3 regions of the Candidatus Thiodiazotropha sp. AKAK2 genome follow, and region 1 is predicted to be linked to each of the others. Evidence: predicted binding sites of a transcription regulator. Region 1 holds the regulator's gene; each other region holds the start of a gene.
The links. The regulator sigma-54, encoded in region 1, starts transcription at its own class of promoters, with help from an activator protein. The targets are predictions, from matches to a motif close to TGGCANGNTNCNTGCTT.
Positions count from the first base shown of each region.

Region 1 (4,868 bases):
AGCCGCTCCCTCTCAAGCAATGCATCGAACACTATATCCTGTGACAGCCCAGGAGCAGCATCGGCCAATCTCTGACCAAGCTGCTCAAGGGCGCGTTTTTTACTGGCTGCCTCCACACCGCAGCCGAGACGTTCCTCAAGCAGAAATCCGTCGGGAAACATGGAGACCTCGCCAGTTCAATCTATCGAAAATTACTCAACCGCATACTTCGCACCACTACCGGCGCGATGACTCTGCATCTTTTCCTTGTGTTTTAGCACCTGCCTGTCCAACTTGTCAGTCAAGCCATCAATGGCGGCATACATGTCTTCCTGCACTGAATCAGCGAATACGCTGGCACCGTTCACTTGCATGGTGGCTTCCGCCTTTTGCCTCAGCTTCTCAACGCTCAAGATGACATGCACATTGATAACATTATCAAAATGCCGCTCAAGACGTTCGAATTTATTATCTACATAGCTTTTCAAGGCATCGGTTACTTCCACATGATGACCGGTAACGCTTATTTGCATAATTATCTCCTGTCTTAGATGAGTTGGCTCATCACTCTGACCGACTCGTTGAATCGATTCCCGAAATCATCGATCAGGCTGACCATGAAGCCGGATTCGGCTTTTACCACAACCCCTGTTTTCATAGACATCCTACCTGACAGATCGATTCACCTACATCAGTCGTTTACGCTCATTCGATGGCGGTATGCTCATCGATTCACGATACTTTGCCACCGTTCGGCGGGCCACTTTGATGCCCTGCTCCGATAGGATGGCGGCGATCTTGTTGTCACTGAGCGGTTTGCTTGTATTCTCAGCGGCAATCAATTTTTTAATCAGTGCACGAATCGCAGTGGAGGAGCACTCTCCCCCGGCACTGGTATTGACGTGGCTGGAGAAGAAATACTTGAACTCCAACGTGCCACGCGGGGTATGCATATATTTCTGGGTCGTCACCCGGGAAATGGTCGATTCATGCATCTCCAGCGCCTCGGCAATATCCCTTAAAACCAGCGGCTTCATAGCCTCCTCGCCATGTTCAAAAAAGCCCCGCTGATATTCAACAATCTTACTCGCTACGCGCAGAATAGTCTCATTACGGCTCATCAGGCTTTTAATGAACCAGCGTGCCTCCTGCAGATGATTCTTCAGAAAAGTATTGTCGTCGCTCTGATCCGCCCGCCGGATCAGTCTGGCGTAATCATTGTTGACCCGAAGTTTGGGGGTAACCTCGCCATTCAGCTCCACAACCCAGCGGTTGTTACGCTTGCTGACGAAGACATCCGGAATCACATATTCAGGCTCACTGTTTGCAATGGCCGTGCCCGGATGGGGATTCAGGGTTCTGATCAGGCGCATCATGGCGGCGAGCTCCTGCTGATCCACCTTCATGCGACGTATGATCTGATTCTGATCCTGGGCGGAGAGCAGATTGAAGTGATCCCGGCAGAGTTTTATCGCCTGATCCCGATAGGGGGTCTCTTCCGCCAATTGACGCAGCTGAATCAGCAGGCAGTCCTGGGCGCCCTGGGCTCCGACACCCGGTGGATCGAATGCCTGAATCCGGTGCAGCACCGCCTCGATATCCTCCAGAGTCGCTTCCTCATCATTCAGCGAACTCAGAATCTCCTGCAGATCGCCTTTGAAGTAACCGTCCTCATCGATACTGTCGATCAGGGTGGTGGCTATCAGGATATCCTGTTCGGTAAAAGGGGTCAGGGTCATCTGCCAGACCAGATGGTCATGCAGGGTTACAGTGCCGCTACGCTGTACCAGATAGTCATGGTCTGCGGCATCACCGCCGCTGCTGGCCGGTGGCAGGTAACTGTCGTAGACATCGGTCCATTCACTGTCCACCGGCAGATCCTCAGTCAGCTGACTGCTGTCGGTCTTAATCTCCCGCTCGTTATTGATATCATTCGACCCCTCGACTTCCTTGCTCTCGCGGGTCTGCTCGCCACTCTCCTGAGCATCCCCCTCCTTTTGCAGTTGAGTGCTGAACTCCTCTTCGCCCTCGAGCATCGGGTTGGTCTCAAGCACCTCCTGAACCTCCTGGCTCAGATCGAGCGCAGAGAGCTGCAACAGGCGGATTGCCTGCTGCAATTGAGGTGTCATGGTGAGATGTTGTCCGAGTCGGAGCTGTAGAGCCTGCTTCATAGCAGAGATATCTTTGAACCTGGTATGTTATTTGTATGTCTTTATTCTCATTTTAGCTAAAAATAGCCGTCTACGGAAAGATTCTTCTTCACTGAGTCGATTCTCCTGGATTCACTTTGCACTCCAGTATATTCCACGCTCATTGACACCACCTTCGGCTTACCTGCCGCCCCCTGTTTAATCCATTAAAAAACAGCGCTATAGACTCACATCGTAAAATTCTCACCCAGGTAGACACTGCGTACCTCCTGGTTATCGAGAATCTCCTCAGTGGTTCCCTCCGCCAGCACTTTACCACTGTTGATAATGTAGGCCCGGTCGCATATATCCAGTGTCTCCCTAACATTATGATCGGTTATCAGGATCCCAATCTTTAGCGATTTCAGGTGCTGGATGATCTTTTTTATATCGATCACGGCAATCGGATCGACCCCGGCAAAGGGCTCATCAAGCAAAACGAAGGCCGGCTCCATTGAGAGGGCCCGGGCGATCTCCAGCCGGCGTCGCTCGCCACCGGAGAGACTCATCGCCATGCTATCGCGCAGATGCTCGATACCGAACTCCGTCAGCAACTGGTCACATCGGGCCTTTCGGGCCTGGCTATCCAGCTCTTTGCGATGCTCCAGTATTGCCAGAATGTTCTGCGCCACCGTCAATCGTCTGAAGATGGAGGGTTCCTGGGCCAAGTAACCGATACCCAGACGGGCTCGTTTGTGCATCGACTGGTCGGTCAGCTCCTCACCATCCAGATAGATCCGCCCCTGATCCGCCTGCACCAGGCCGACAATCATATAGAAGCTGGTGGTCTTGCCGGCACCGTTGGGGCCCAACAACCCCACCACTTCCCCGCTGTTGAGGTTCAGCGAGACACCATCCACCACTTTGCGCTTGTAGTACTGCTTCTGCAGATCGACAGCCTGCAACTGACTCACGGTTCAGTTTTCCCGGTCTGGGGCTCAATCACCACCTGCACCCGCTGTTTACCCTGGACACTGCTGCCAGCCCTGACCTGTGCATTGGCCCGGTTATAGACGATGCGGTCATTGCGGAAGCTGTTCCCCCCCTGCTCGAGCAGGGCATCGTCGATCAGTAACATCTCATTCCGCTTGAGATGGATCTCAATTCGCATTGCCTGACCATGAACCTCAACACCATCGACCTCAGGCAACTGACTGAATCTTGTCGGTTGCCCCTCACTGACAATCTTTTCAGTTTTACCGGCTGATCGGTGAACCCAGAGACGATCCGCCCACAACTTCATACTGCCCTGGACGATCGTCACATTGCCTTCATAGAGACTGACACCGGTGGACTCGTTGATGGAGAGACTGTCCGCTTCAAGCGACATCGGTTGATTACGGTCATTCTCGAGCCCCCAGGCCGATATCGTAACCGCCATCAGCAGACCACAGATCAAACCCCTGCCCTTATTCAAATTCATAGTGCCCTCGTACCTGACCAAGGAGCTTTAAGCGTGACGGTTCATCAAACCAGATCCGCATGCCGATCGCCGACAGCCAATCCACACCACTGTTGATTCTGACTGCCTCAACGGTCTCGGCATAGGACTTCTCTGCATGGATTGTCAGGTCCTCGGTCTCTATCCGGTAAGGCGCAAAGTCAGCTACCCCTTCACGTTCGATCACCACTTGGCCCGGAAGAAAGAGCGTCTCCTGACGGTGGTCGGCCAGCCCGTTTTCACCCCGCATTCGCCATCCAGGCTCATTGGACCTGAATCGCTGCACCACCGGCTTAAAGAGCTCGGTGATACCGCGCTTTTCATAATGGGTCATTCTGGGGGTCTGCAGAGTCTGTAACAACTGCCCATCGTCATCATACTGTTTTACCAGCAGGTTGACGGCATAGGTATCCGGGGTATCCCTAGCCAGCTCGGGCCTCTTGATCTCCGGCTGTCTCAACTCGTTCACCCACCAGGCCACACTCATTACCAGTGCAAACATCAACAAAAGACCGAGCAGGCGCCTGTTCAAAGATAGTGTTCCAGGCTTGACTGCAAGGTATCCTGAGCCTGCATGATCATTTCACATACATCTCTGGCGGCACCCCGCCCGCCACCATGGGGGGTCTGCCAGTGGGCATGCTGCACCACAAACGGATGGGCATCCTGCACAGCGATGGCCAATCCCACCCGACGCATGATCGGCAAATCCACCACATCATCGCCCACATAGGCGATCTGTTCATTCGACAACCCAAGTTTCTCTTTCAACTCTTCATAGGCAGGCAGTTTATCCAGCTTGCCCTGATAGACATACTGAATACCCAGACTCTCCATACGCAATCTCACCACTTCAGAAGTGCGGCCGGTGATAATGCCGATCACCACACCGGTGTTCTGCAACATTTTCATGCCATGCCCATCTCTGGAATGGAAGGCTTTATACTCCTGACCATCGTCACCCAGAAAAAGTCCACCATCGGTGAGTACACCGTCAACATCAAAGATCACCAGTTTGACCGCTCTGGCCTTCTCATGAATATCCTGCATTTTGCCCCCCTAAGTGTTTCATTTTTATTCTGTGGCGTTGTCGATAATCCCGGCGGCTGAAAGCAAGCCATTCGGTCGCCAGATGAATCTCACTACATAACGCCAGCTCTCAGCAGGTCATGCATATTGAACGCACCAACCAGGCGTCGTCCCCCATCCACAACCAGCAGGCCGTTGATTTTATTCTCTTCCATCATCTGCAATGCCTC
Region 1 is NZ_JBSYOP010000031.1:85,096-89,963, forward strand. It holds gene ptsN (PTS IIA-like nitrogen regulatory protein PtsN) at 1-161, opposite strand, end outside; gene hpf (ribosome hibernation-promoting factor, HPF/YfiA family) at 192-512, opposite strand; gene AC4IE8_RS14375 (RNA polymerase factor sigma-54) at 666-2,150, opposite strand; gene lptB (LPS export ABC transporter ATP-binding protein) at 2,357-3,082, opposite strand; gene lptA (lipopolysaccharide transport periplasmic protein LptA) at 3,079-3,591, opposite strand; gene lptC (LPS export ABC transporter periplasmic protein LptC) at 3,578-4,141, opposite strand; gene kdsC (3-deoxy-manno-octulosonate-8-phosphatase KdsC) at 4,138-4,659, opposite strand; gene AC4IE8_RS14400 (KpsF/GutQ family sugar-phosphate isomerase) at 4,752-4,868, opposite strand, start outside.

Region 2 (4,868 bases), on a different contig from region 1:
GAGTAGGGTACGGAATGCCGCACCCTACGAATCTTGAGAGTCAATCAGAAGTCATGACTATCTGATATTGATGACGGTCTGGGTTACCGCATCCGCTGTGGTGATCACCTGCGCATTCGCCTGGAAGTTACGTTGTGCCGTGATCAGGTTGACCAACTGTTTGGCCAAATCCACATTGGAATTCTCCAGCGCACCGGACTGGATCAGTCCATAACTGCTGGTACCGGCCTCACCAATCTGCACATCACCCGAGGCGAAGGATTCCGCCCAGTTGGTATCGCCGATCTGACGCAGACCCTGGGTGTTGGAAAAACGCGCCAGGGCAATCTTACCCAGAGGCTCTGATTGTCCGTTGGTAAAACGGGCGAATACAATGCCGGAATCATCCACATCCACACCACTCAGTCGGCCTGAGGTGAAACCATCCTGGGAGAGTTCGTTAACGGCAAATCCAGAACCGAATTGTGAGGTGGCACTGTAGTTGAAGGTCATACCACTGATATCGGCCGCACCACCGCCTGGGTTGAAATCGTCGATAACAACATTACCCAGGGCATCCACATCACCGGTGCTGACGGCCAGGGCGCCACTGTTGGTGAACTGGATATCGGCAAAGGTGTTACCACCCACCGTGACATTGTTACCATCGACGAAACTGAAGGCATTCCACTGGTTATCCGCCACTTTGACATAGAACATGGTTGCAGTATGCGCGGTACCCAGTGAGTCGTAGATGGTGGTTGCGGTTGAGTGGTTGTAACTCAATGGATCGGGTGGAAAGGTAAAGGTCGCCGCAGTCGGATCCAGGGCGACGGCAGGCGGCTGCTCGGAAGCACTCAGATTCAGGGTTGCGTCGATGCTTGAGGTGGTTTGCGGTGTACCCGAAACCACCGGCAGGTTGAGGTCGACAGTTGAACCGGTGTTGAACAGGCTGCCGGTTGTTCCGATACGCGGAAAGATCTGCAGCCTGGATCCGGCCTGGTCAACCACGTTACCATCACGATCCACGGAGAATGCCCCGGCCCTGGAGTAGGAACGATCACCAGCTGAGTCTTCCATCACGAAGAAGCCTTCACCATTGATTGCCATATCCAGATTGTTGGAGGTGAACTCGGTACTGCCCTGGGAGAACTGCTGGGCAACCCGGGTCACCCGCACACCACGACCTGGCACCGAACTGCTCACATCGCTGATCGAGTTGGCATAGATATCTGCAAACTCGGCGCGGGATTGTTTAAAACCAACGGTACTGGCGTTTGCGATATTGTGTCCGGTAACTTCCAGATCGGTGGAAGCTGCATCCAGACCACTCAGTGCGATACGAAATGCCATCTTTTTTCTCCTGTCTATTCACTGAATGGACACCGCCCATCCAATCTAAAAACCTTTTGTTTATTGAATCTGTACCACGTCATTCATGGAGACCTGCCCCAGGCCGTCCAGGTTGAGCTGGATACCGCCTGAACCACCCAGATTGACGCTCTCCACCTGGGCCGATACCAGTACGGTGGGGGCCATCTCGGCATCATCGACGCTGGCAGTGGCGGTAATCTGGTAGAAGCCGTCACCCGCATAGTGACCGGCATCGTCATAGCCGTCCCAGCTGAAGGAGAGGTTACCCGCCTCATGGGTACCAAGCGGCAGCTCACGTACCAGTTCGCCGGTACTGTTGGTAACCCGGAGGGTGATGTTGCTGGCCGAGGCCGGCAGTACCAGACTGCCCTGTACGGTCTCGCCTTCGTTCAATACACCCACATTACTCTCAACCAGCACATCCCGACCGACCAGACTGGCTGCCTGCAAGGCCTGGTTGGAAGTCAATGCGCCACGCAGATCATTAAACGAGTCATTCAGATCCCCAATCCCCGATACGGTGGCAAATTGAGAGACCTGGGTGGCCATCTCGGAGTTCTCCATCGGCTTGAAAGGATCCTGATGGGTCAGCTCGGTGACCAGTAGATTCATGAAGTCTTCCAGGCCGAGTTGTCCCTGTTCGGACTGATTGGTCTCTGGCTCTCTGACCAGGCCGATGTCTTCATATTGGTTGTAGGCGGAAACGATGCCGGTTGTCATAACGGTCTCCTTATTGACCCATGCGCAGGGTGGCAAGCAACAACTGCTTGGCGGAATTCGCCACTTCCACATTGCTCTGATAAGAACGGGAGGCTGAGAGCATGTTGGCCATCTCTTCAACCATATTGACGTTGGAACGGAAGATATAACCCTCTTCGTTGGCCAGCGGATGATCCGGTGCATGCTCCTGAATCAACGGTGCATCACTCTCCACCACACCGGCCATGCGGACACCATGGGCAACCGCATCCGGATTGAACTGATCGAGCATGGTCTGAAACACCGGCTGTCTGGCACGATAGGTCTCATCGAGACTGCTGCTTACCGCATCCGCATTGGCCATGTTGCTGGCCACCAGATTCATGCGCAGTGTCTGGGCGCCCATGCCGGTTGCTGCCGTATCAAATATCTTGAAGATGGACATGACTATTCACCCTTCAGCGCTTTACGAAGACCACTGATCTTGCTGTTGACGAAATTGAGACTGGTCTGATATTCGATGGCATTGGTACCGAAGGCCGCATGCTCACGCTCACTATTCACCGTATTGCCATCCAGTGAAGGCTGACTCGGCACCCGGTAGAGCAGCTGTGCCGGTGGCACGGTTCCTGACTCTGCCTGGATATGGCCGCTGCTGGTGGTGGCCATTCGCATGCCGTCGCCCATCTGCTGTTGCAGCATCGCTTTGAAGTCGATATCCCTCGCCTTGTAACCCGGGGTGTCGGCATTGGCCAGATTGGCGGATAGGATCTCCGCTCTCTGGGAGCGCAGAACCAGGGCCCGCTCATGTATGCCGAAGAGGTTGTCGAAGTCCATCAGATGCTCCACTGGATAAAATGACTCACTGAGCAAGTAGCAGGGAGCATGCCAATTGCTTTAACTGGCTGAAACAGTGGGTGATTGCTGGGTTGAACGAGCGCGCGTACAGCCTACCGACCTGTGCGACGGCAAGCGACTGCCGCAAAACGGCAAGCTTTGCCGTTGGATTGAGGAACCGGATAGGATGAAAACAGCGGACTAGCGTTTGGCAGGAGAGCGTTTGCGAGAGACGCCGATAGACATCGGCCTGTTGAGCCTAGTCTTTCAGTCGGTAGGAGATGCCGCCATGCCCAACTTTCATCTCGAACCGATTGGTCAGCTGATTGATCGATTCGGTGGAACCAAGAAACAGATAGCCGCCGGGGTTGAGGATATCCGCCATCCGTTCAACGATGTCTTTTTTCAGTTCGTTTGAAAAATAGATCAATACATTACGGCAGAAGATCACATCAAAGCGCCCCATGGGGTGGAAGCTGTCGGCCAGATTCATCGGCTTGAAATTGACCCGCCGTTTGATCTCTGGCTTCACTTCCAGGCAATCCCCTTTCGGATTGAAAAAGCGCTGCCGCTGTTCCTGGGTCAACCCCCGTTCAACCGCCAGGCCGCAATAGACCCCCGCCCGGGCTTCATCGAGGATCTTGCTGGAGATGTCGGTGGCTTGAATCTGAACCTGACGGCCCCGTCCTTTCGCCGCCTGGTACTCATCCGCAATCATACTGATGTTGTAGGGTTCCTGGCCGCTGGAACAGGCGGCGGACCAGATTCGGATGGAACCACTCATCTGTTGATTCAGATCCGGTAGGATGGTCTCCTTTAGCAGGATATAGTGGCCGATATCTCGAAACCAGAAGGTCTCATTGGTGGTCATGGCGTCGATGACCTTTACCTTCAGGCGTGAGTGAATGGGTGATTTGATCTGCTTCAGCAGTTCACCAAGGGTGGCAATGCCCGCCTCTTTCATCACACTGTTCAAACGACTCGAGACCAGATACTCCTTGCCGTTTCCCAGCAGAATACCGCAGGCCTGCTGGAGAAAATCCTTAAAAGCATCATAGTCAGCAGACGAAATGGCCGCGTGTCGATTGTACATAGTAGAAATTGTTATTTTATGCCTAGGTGTTTAATTTTTATGAAATTTCTTTCATTCGTTTGGTTACGGTACCAACCAACTCATCGGGCATGAACTTGGCAAGGAACTGATTTGCTCCAACCTTTTTCACCATACTCTCATTAAACACACCACTCAGTGAAGAGTGAAGGATCACATACAGATCGGAAAGCTTGGGATTATCACGAATGGCGCTCACCAGGGAGTATCCATCCATCTTCGGCATTTCGATATCCGAGATAACCATCGCCAGCCAATCACTCACCTTACCCTCTTCAGACCAGGCTTCAAGGTGCGTCAGAGCATCTTTGCCATCTTTCGCCAGAATGGTTTCAAGGCCAATCTCTTCGAGCACCTTTTTGATCTGATTGCGGGCCACCATGGAGTCGTCCACCACCAACACTTTGTAGGCCTCCAGGTCAGCCCCTTCGGTATCGATCGGTTTGGTGATCTCTTCATCGATACCCAGCACTTCACTCAATACCTTCTCAACATCGATGATCTCAACCAGGGTCCCCTCGATCTCGGTAACCGCTGTCATATAGCTGTTGCGGCCCACCCCTTGCGGGGGCGGCAGAATGTCTTCCCAGTGGGTGTTGACGATACGCTCCACACTGCCCACCAGAAATGCCAGCAGACGGCGATTGTATTCCGTAATGATGATGAAATAGTCCGTGGCATTGCCCATTTTGGGTCCGCCGATGGCATGACAGAGATCCATCACCGGGATGTTATTTCCCCTCAGCGAGGCCACACCACGGATATTCTCATGGGCTCTTGGCAATGCGGTCAGGGGAGGACACTGCACAACCTCCTTCACTTTGAACACATTAATGCCAAAAACCTGACGCCCCGCAAGACGAAACAG
Region 2 is NZ_JBSYOP010000036.1:49,172-54,039, forward strand. It holds gene flgE (flagellar hook protein FlgE) at 58-1,332, opposite strand; gene AC4IE8_RS18310 (flagellar hook assembly protein FlgD) at 1,393-2,073, opposite strand; gene flgC (flagellar basal body rod protein FlgC) at 2,084-2,497, opposite strand; gene flgB (flagellar basal body rod protein FlgB) at 2,500-2,889, opposite strand; gene AC4IE8_RS18325 (CheR family methyltransferase) at 3,149-3,982, opposite strand; gene AC4IE8_RS18330 (chemotaxis protein CheV) at 4,020-4,868, opposite strand, start outside.
Region 2: flgB (flagellar basal body rod protein FlgB) is a predicted target of sigma-54. The motif match lies at 2,927-2,943, and genes of this name have one in related genera.

Region 3 (4,868 bases), on a different contig from region 1:
CCCTTGAAGTTCGAGGAGTTCGAGCACCGCGCGCCGCAGACCATCTATGTCAGCGCCACACCCAGGGAATATGAGATCAACCGCTCCGGCGCCATCATCGAACAGGTGGTCAGACCGACAGGGCTGGTCGATCCGGAAGTCGAGGTGCGTCCGGCCAGCAGTCAGGTGGATGATCTGTTGTCCGAGATACGGCTGCGGGTTGCGCAAAAGGAGCGGGTGCTGGTGACCACACTGACCAAGCGCATGGCGGAGGATCTGACCGACTACCTGGGGGATCATGATGTACGGGTGCGCTATCTGCACTCCGACATCGACACCGTGGAACGGGTGGAGATCATTCGTGATCTGCGTTTGGGTGAGTTCGATGTGCTGGTGGGCATCAACCTGCTGCGGGAGGGGCTGGATATGCCGGAGGTCTCGCTGGTGGCGATACTGGATGCGGACAAGGAGGGCTTTTTACGCTCCGAAGGTTCTCTGATCCAGACCATCGGCAGGGCGGCCCGTAATGCCAATGGCAAAGCGATTCTCTATGCCGACCAGGTGACAGGTTCCATGCGTCGGGCAATCGATGAGACGGAGCGGCGCCGTGCCAAACAGCAGCAGTATAACGAGGCCAACGGCATTACCCCGCAGACCATCCTTAAATCCATTGCCGATATCATGGAGGGTGCCTATCCCGGCGCACAGATGAACGCCAAAGGCTATGCGAAAGTGGCGGATCAGGAGGCGGAGTATGCCCAGCTGAGCCCTAAACAGATGGCGAAACGGGTGCAGCAGCTGGAGGAACAGATGTACCGGCATGCCCAGGATCTTGAGTTTGAAGAGGCGGCCAGAATCCGGGATCAGATCAAGAATCTTCAGCAAAAAGGGCTGATTGCCTGATAACTAGCGCTCCGGGTGTGGACCTCTGATGGCTGTTCAGCCGATACCCTAATGCATCGATGACTGAGGTGAAAATGCATTTCTCAAGGGTAATTGGTGTGGTACGCCTATACAGGATGTCGAAAAAAATAATACTTACAATTGATATATTTTTTGTAGATAGTTTGCGAAAGCCTTTAAAAATTCAGGTGTTATTCTAGAATAGAATGAATCTAAACTAGATTTAGCACTGGCGTAACCCAAGGTCGACAATGGCAGATATTGAGGCAATGCTCCACGATATAGAGGCGGAGGCGAACTACGCATGTCGCATGACTGGCCGTAGTACCCTCAACGATCATGTTCTCGATGCGATGAGCCGGGTGCCCCGGCAGCGTTTCGTCCGAAAGAACTTCCGCCCTCATGCCTATGACAACAGTCCTTTGCCGATCGGCAAGGGGCAGACAATCTCCCAACCCTTTATCGTTGCCCTGATGACCGATCTGGTTTCCCCCAAAAGGGATGACAAGGTATTGGAAGTGGGCACCGGTTCCGGTTACCAGACCGCCGTACTGGCCGAGATGGTCGATCGACTCTATACCATCGAGATTATTCCAAAGCTGGCTGAGCGATCCCAGCGACTGTTGGAGAAGCAGGGATACAACAATATCGATTATCGAGTTGGCAACGGCTATTTCGGTTGGCCGGAAGAGGCGCCTTTCGATGCCATTATGGTGACAGCGGCCGCGGAAGAGATTCCCCAGCCACTGATTGATCAGCTGGCTCCGGGCGGCCGCCTGGTATTGCCGGTCGGCAAGCGCCACTACACCCAGGATCTGATGCTACTGCAAAAAGATCATTCAGGGGAGGTCCATACTTCAAACCTGCTTCCGGTCTCTTTTGTACCCTTGACCGGCGAGCGTTAGTCAGGTCTCGATTGAGTTGTTGTGTTGAGGCTTGCAATCTCCATATGGCTGCCTGTATGATTCGCCTCTTTCAGGCGCGTAGCTCAGTTGGTTAGAGCGCTACCTTGACATGGTAGAGGTCGTTGGTTCGACTCCAATCGCGCCTACCAAATCTTAAAAAGGCGCCCAGATTCAGTTCTGGGCGCCTTTTTTCTTTGGAGCCTGAGACCATCATTGATGGAGTCAACAACCGGCCTCCTTACCCATTCTTTTCCAAGGCTAATTCAAATAAACCTTTTCGCTGGGCCTGGTTGTGGAGGCTCTGCTTCTTTCTAATGTACACCATACTGCTTTGGGCTGATGTGTGTCATCTTATCGCTTTTCCAGGCTGCCTGCCTCGATACGTCGGCTAAACCACTTCGTATGTCTTTGTAGTCATTTGATTACTTATTTAGAAATTAAAACCCTACTGAATGTCGATTTATTTTACACAGGTTTCAATTAGTGTGACGTAAGTCGTTGATTCTTAGTGTTGGCACAGGAAGTGCATGTAGTTGTGCAACAGGGTTATTACCCTTCATTAGTTATAAAGCTTGGGAGCTATCATGAAGAAGATGTTTGGTTTGTTTTTAGCTGCATGTCTCGGCATTTCGACAAATGCCAGTGCACTCATTATTGACAATGGTTCATACACCACCGTCAACGATCTGGACTGGTTGGATCTTACCTTCACTGAGAACCGGACGGTTGAGCAGGCGCTGCTGGAAAATCCTGACTACACACTCGCCACAGTAAGTGAGTTCTGGTCCATGTGGACTGAGTTCGATACTGCCGGCGATGACGTACTGTTCGGTGAAACCGCTGATGCTGTCTCCACAAACGGTAATACCGAGATTTTCACCGCCACCGGCTCCAGCTGGTATAACAACCCGTTCTTCTTTCTCTTCGGTATCACCTATGATCAAGTTGCTGGTACTACCAACTTTCGTGGTAGCTTAGGCTTTGTTGATGATGAAGAGGGTGGTTATTCCCTCGCCGGTCTGCTGGTCGTTGACGGCAGCGTAAACGATAGTGCCTATATCAGTGACATGTTCTACAATCCGAACGAAGTGGACGATGATTTCGGCAGCTTCCTGGTCAGAGCTCATGAACCGGTATCCAGTGTGCCAGAGCCTTCAGCACTGTTGTTGCTGAGCACTGGGCTGATCGGTTTCGGTATCATGCGCAGACGTAAAGCCAAAAGCTAAAACATCTGAGCAACCCATGCTGAAAAAGCACTCAGGATCATCCTGAGTGCTTTTTTCATTTTCAGCCGAATGTTTGCCGCGAAATCTCAGGGAAAGCTGATTCTCCAGAAATCGATATAACCTCTCCCTCGGTTGCCCAGATCCTTGACCTGCAGAGTCCATTCCCCTTCAGAAGGCTGTTTAGCCAGCTCAAGATGATAGGTTTCAAACAGATCCACCCCAACGCCACCGAATCCCTTCAGGTTGTGTTTTACGCCGCTTGGATCGATCAGAGTGACTGAGACCTCCCGGATCGATTGATGGATGATTCCGATTTCGACCTGGACTCTTCCCGAAGTACCGACCCGATCCACTTGGATCGGACTCAGAGCACCGCTCAGACTCGATTGCGGGATCTCATAATCCTCACTGTTTTCAAACTTCTCGCTACCACCAGGCTGAGGCTCATCCATAAGATAGTCGGCAACAAGAGTGAGGTCTGAGAAGGCACTATAACCGTGGAGCATCACATAGTATCTGCCTGCCGGGACGGGTCGGATGATGCACTCCTCGTCATTGCCATACAGATATGGACGGCAGTCGAACAAATCCAGATCGGGTTTGTCTGCACTCCGTACATAGAGGTCAGCATCGCCGCTGCCGGCAAAACTACGTACACTCAGACTGATGGCGTCGGGCGGTACATCAATGGCGAAAAACTGTTGGCTCATCAGCTCACCATTCAGCCCGGTTTCCGCCACACCATCATGAAGTATTGTTACCCCGGGTTCGGTGCTGGTCAGCATCTCCACAGCGGCATGGGCATCAAGAATACCGCTTCCGCAACCTGTGCACGCACTTGGAAATGGGCGAGTACTGCGGATCAGGATGTTAGCCACTTTATCCGGTGTTATCCCGGGATCAATGCCGTAGAGCAGGGCAGCCACGCCGCTCACATGCGGGGTGGACATGCTTGTGCCACTCATCAATCGATAGCTTTCGCTGCCAGGACCGATGACGCCATCGTTATGGGTCGACAGAATACGGGTGCCTGGCGCAGCCAAGTCGACTGAAGCGCCAAAATTGGAAAAGCTGGCGAGCTCACCGGCATCGTTGGTTGCGGCTACAGTAATCACCCCAGGACAGTTGGCCGGGGCGAATCCAGAACTCTCTTCACCATTGTTCCCTGCCGCAACGACGATGGTGGCTCCCCTATGTCGTGCAATGTCGATGGCTGCCAACGCGGTTTCCGGGCAGCTGTCCGATCGCCCACCCAGACTCAGGTTGATGACTTGCGCCGGATTGGCATTGACCGGCGCACCAGCCACCTCCGCCCCCGCTGCCCAGACAATCCCATCGGTGATGTCCGACAGATAACCACCACAGCGACCCAGTACTCTCACTGGGACGACCTCGGCCCGATAGGCGACGCCGGCAACCCCAAGCGCATTATTGGTGACCGCGCTGACCGTCCCGGCAACATGGGTACCGTGCCAGTCACTGATGTACTCATTGCAACTTGGGGCATAGGTGCCGGGATCGGTGGCATCCCCATCACGGCCGTCACCATCGTTGGCAGCAAACCCATCGCTCACCATGTCATAGCCGGCCAACAGATTGGCATTCAGATCGGAGTGAGGCTGGTAACCACTGTCGATTACCGCCACCACGGTGGTTTCACCCTGGGCTAAATCCCAGGCAAGCGGTAGATTGATTCCACCAGCCTGTTGGAAGTAGTGCCATTGTTCACCGTATCTCGGATCATTCGGGGTGAGTTGCGGGGTCATGATCAGATCCGCTTCGGCATATTCGATATGCGGTTGCCGGGCTATGTCGTCAGTCAATGTCCACATAGCTTCAAGCGTAATCTGTCGAT
Region 3 is NZ_JBSYOP010000033.1:86,479-91,346, reverse strand. It holds gene uvrB (excinuclease ABC subunit UvrB) at 1-882, shown strand, start outside; gene AC4IE8_RS15665 (protein-L-isoaspartate(D-aspartate) O-methyltransferase) at 1,134-1,787, shown strand; tRNA gene AC4IE8_RS15660 (tRNA-Val) at 1,860-1,936, shown strand; gene AC4IE8_RS15655 (PEP-CTERM sorting domain-containing protein) at 2,372-3,013, shown strand; gene AC4IE8_RS15650 (S8 family serine peptidase) at 3,100-4,868, opposite strand, start outside.
Region 3: AC4IE8_RS15655 (PEP-CTERM sorting domain-containing protein) is a predicted target of sigma-54. The motif match lies at 2,300-2,316, and genes of this name have one in related genera.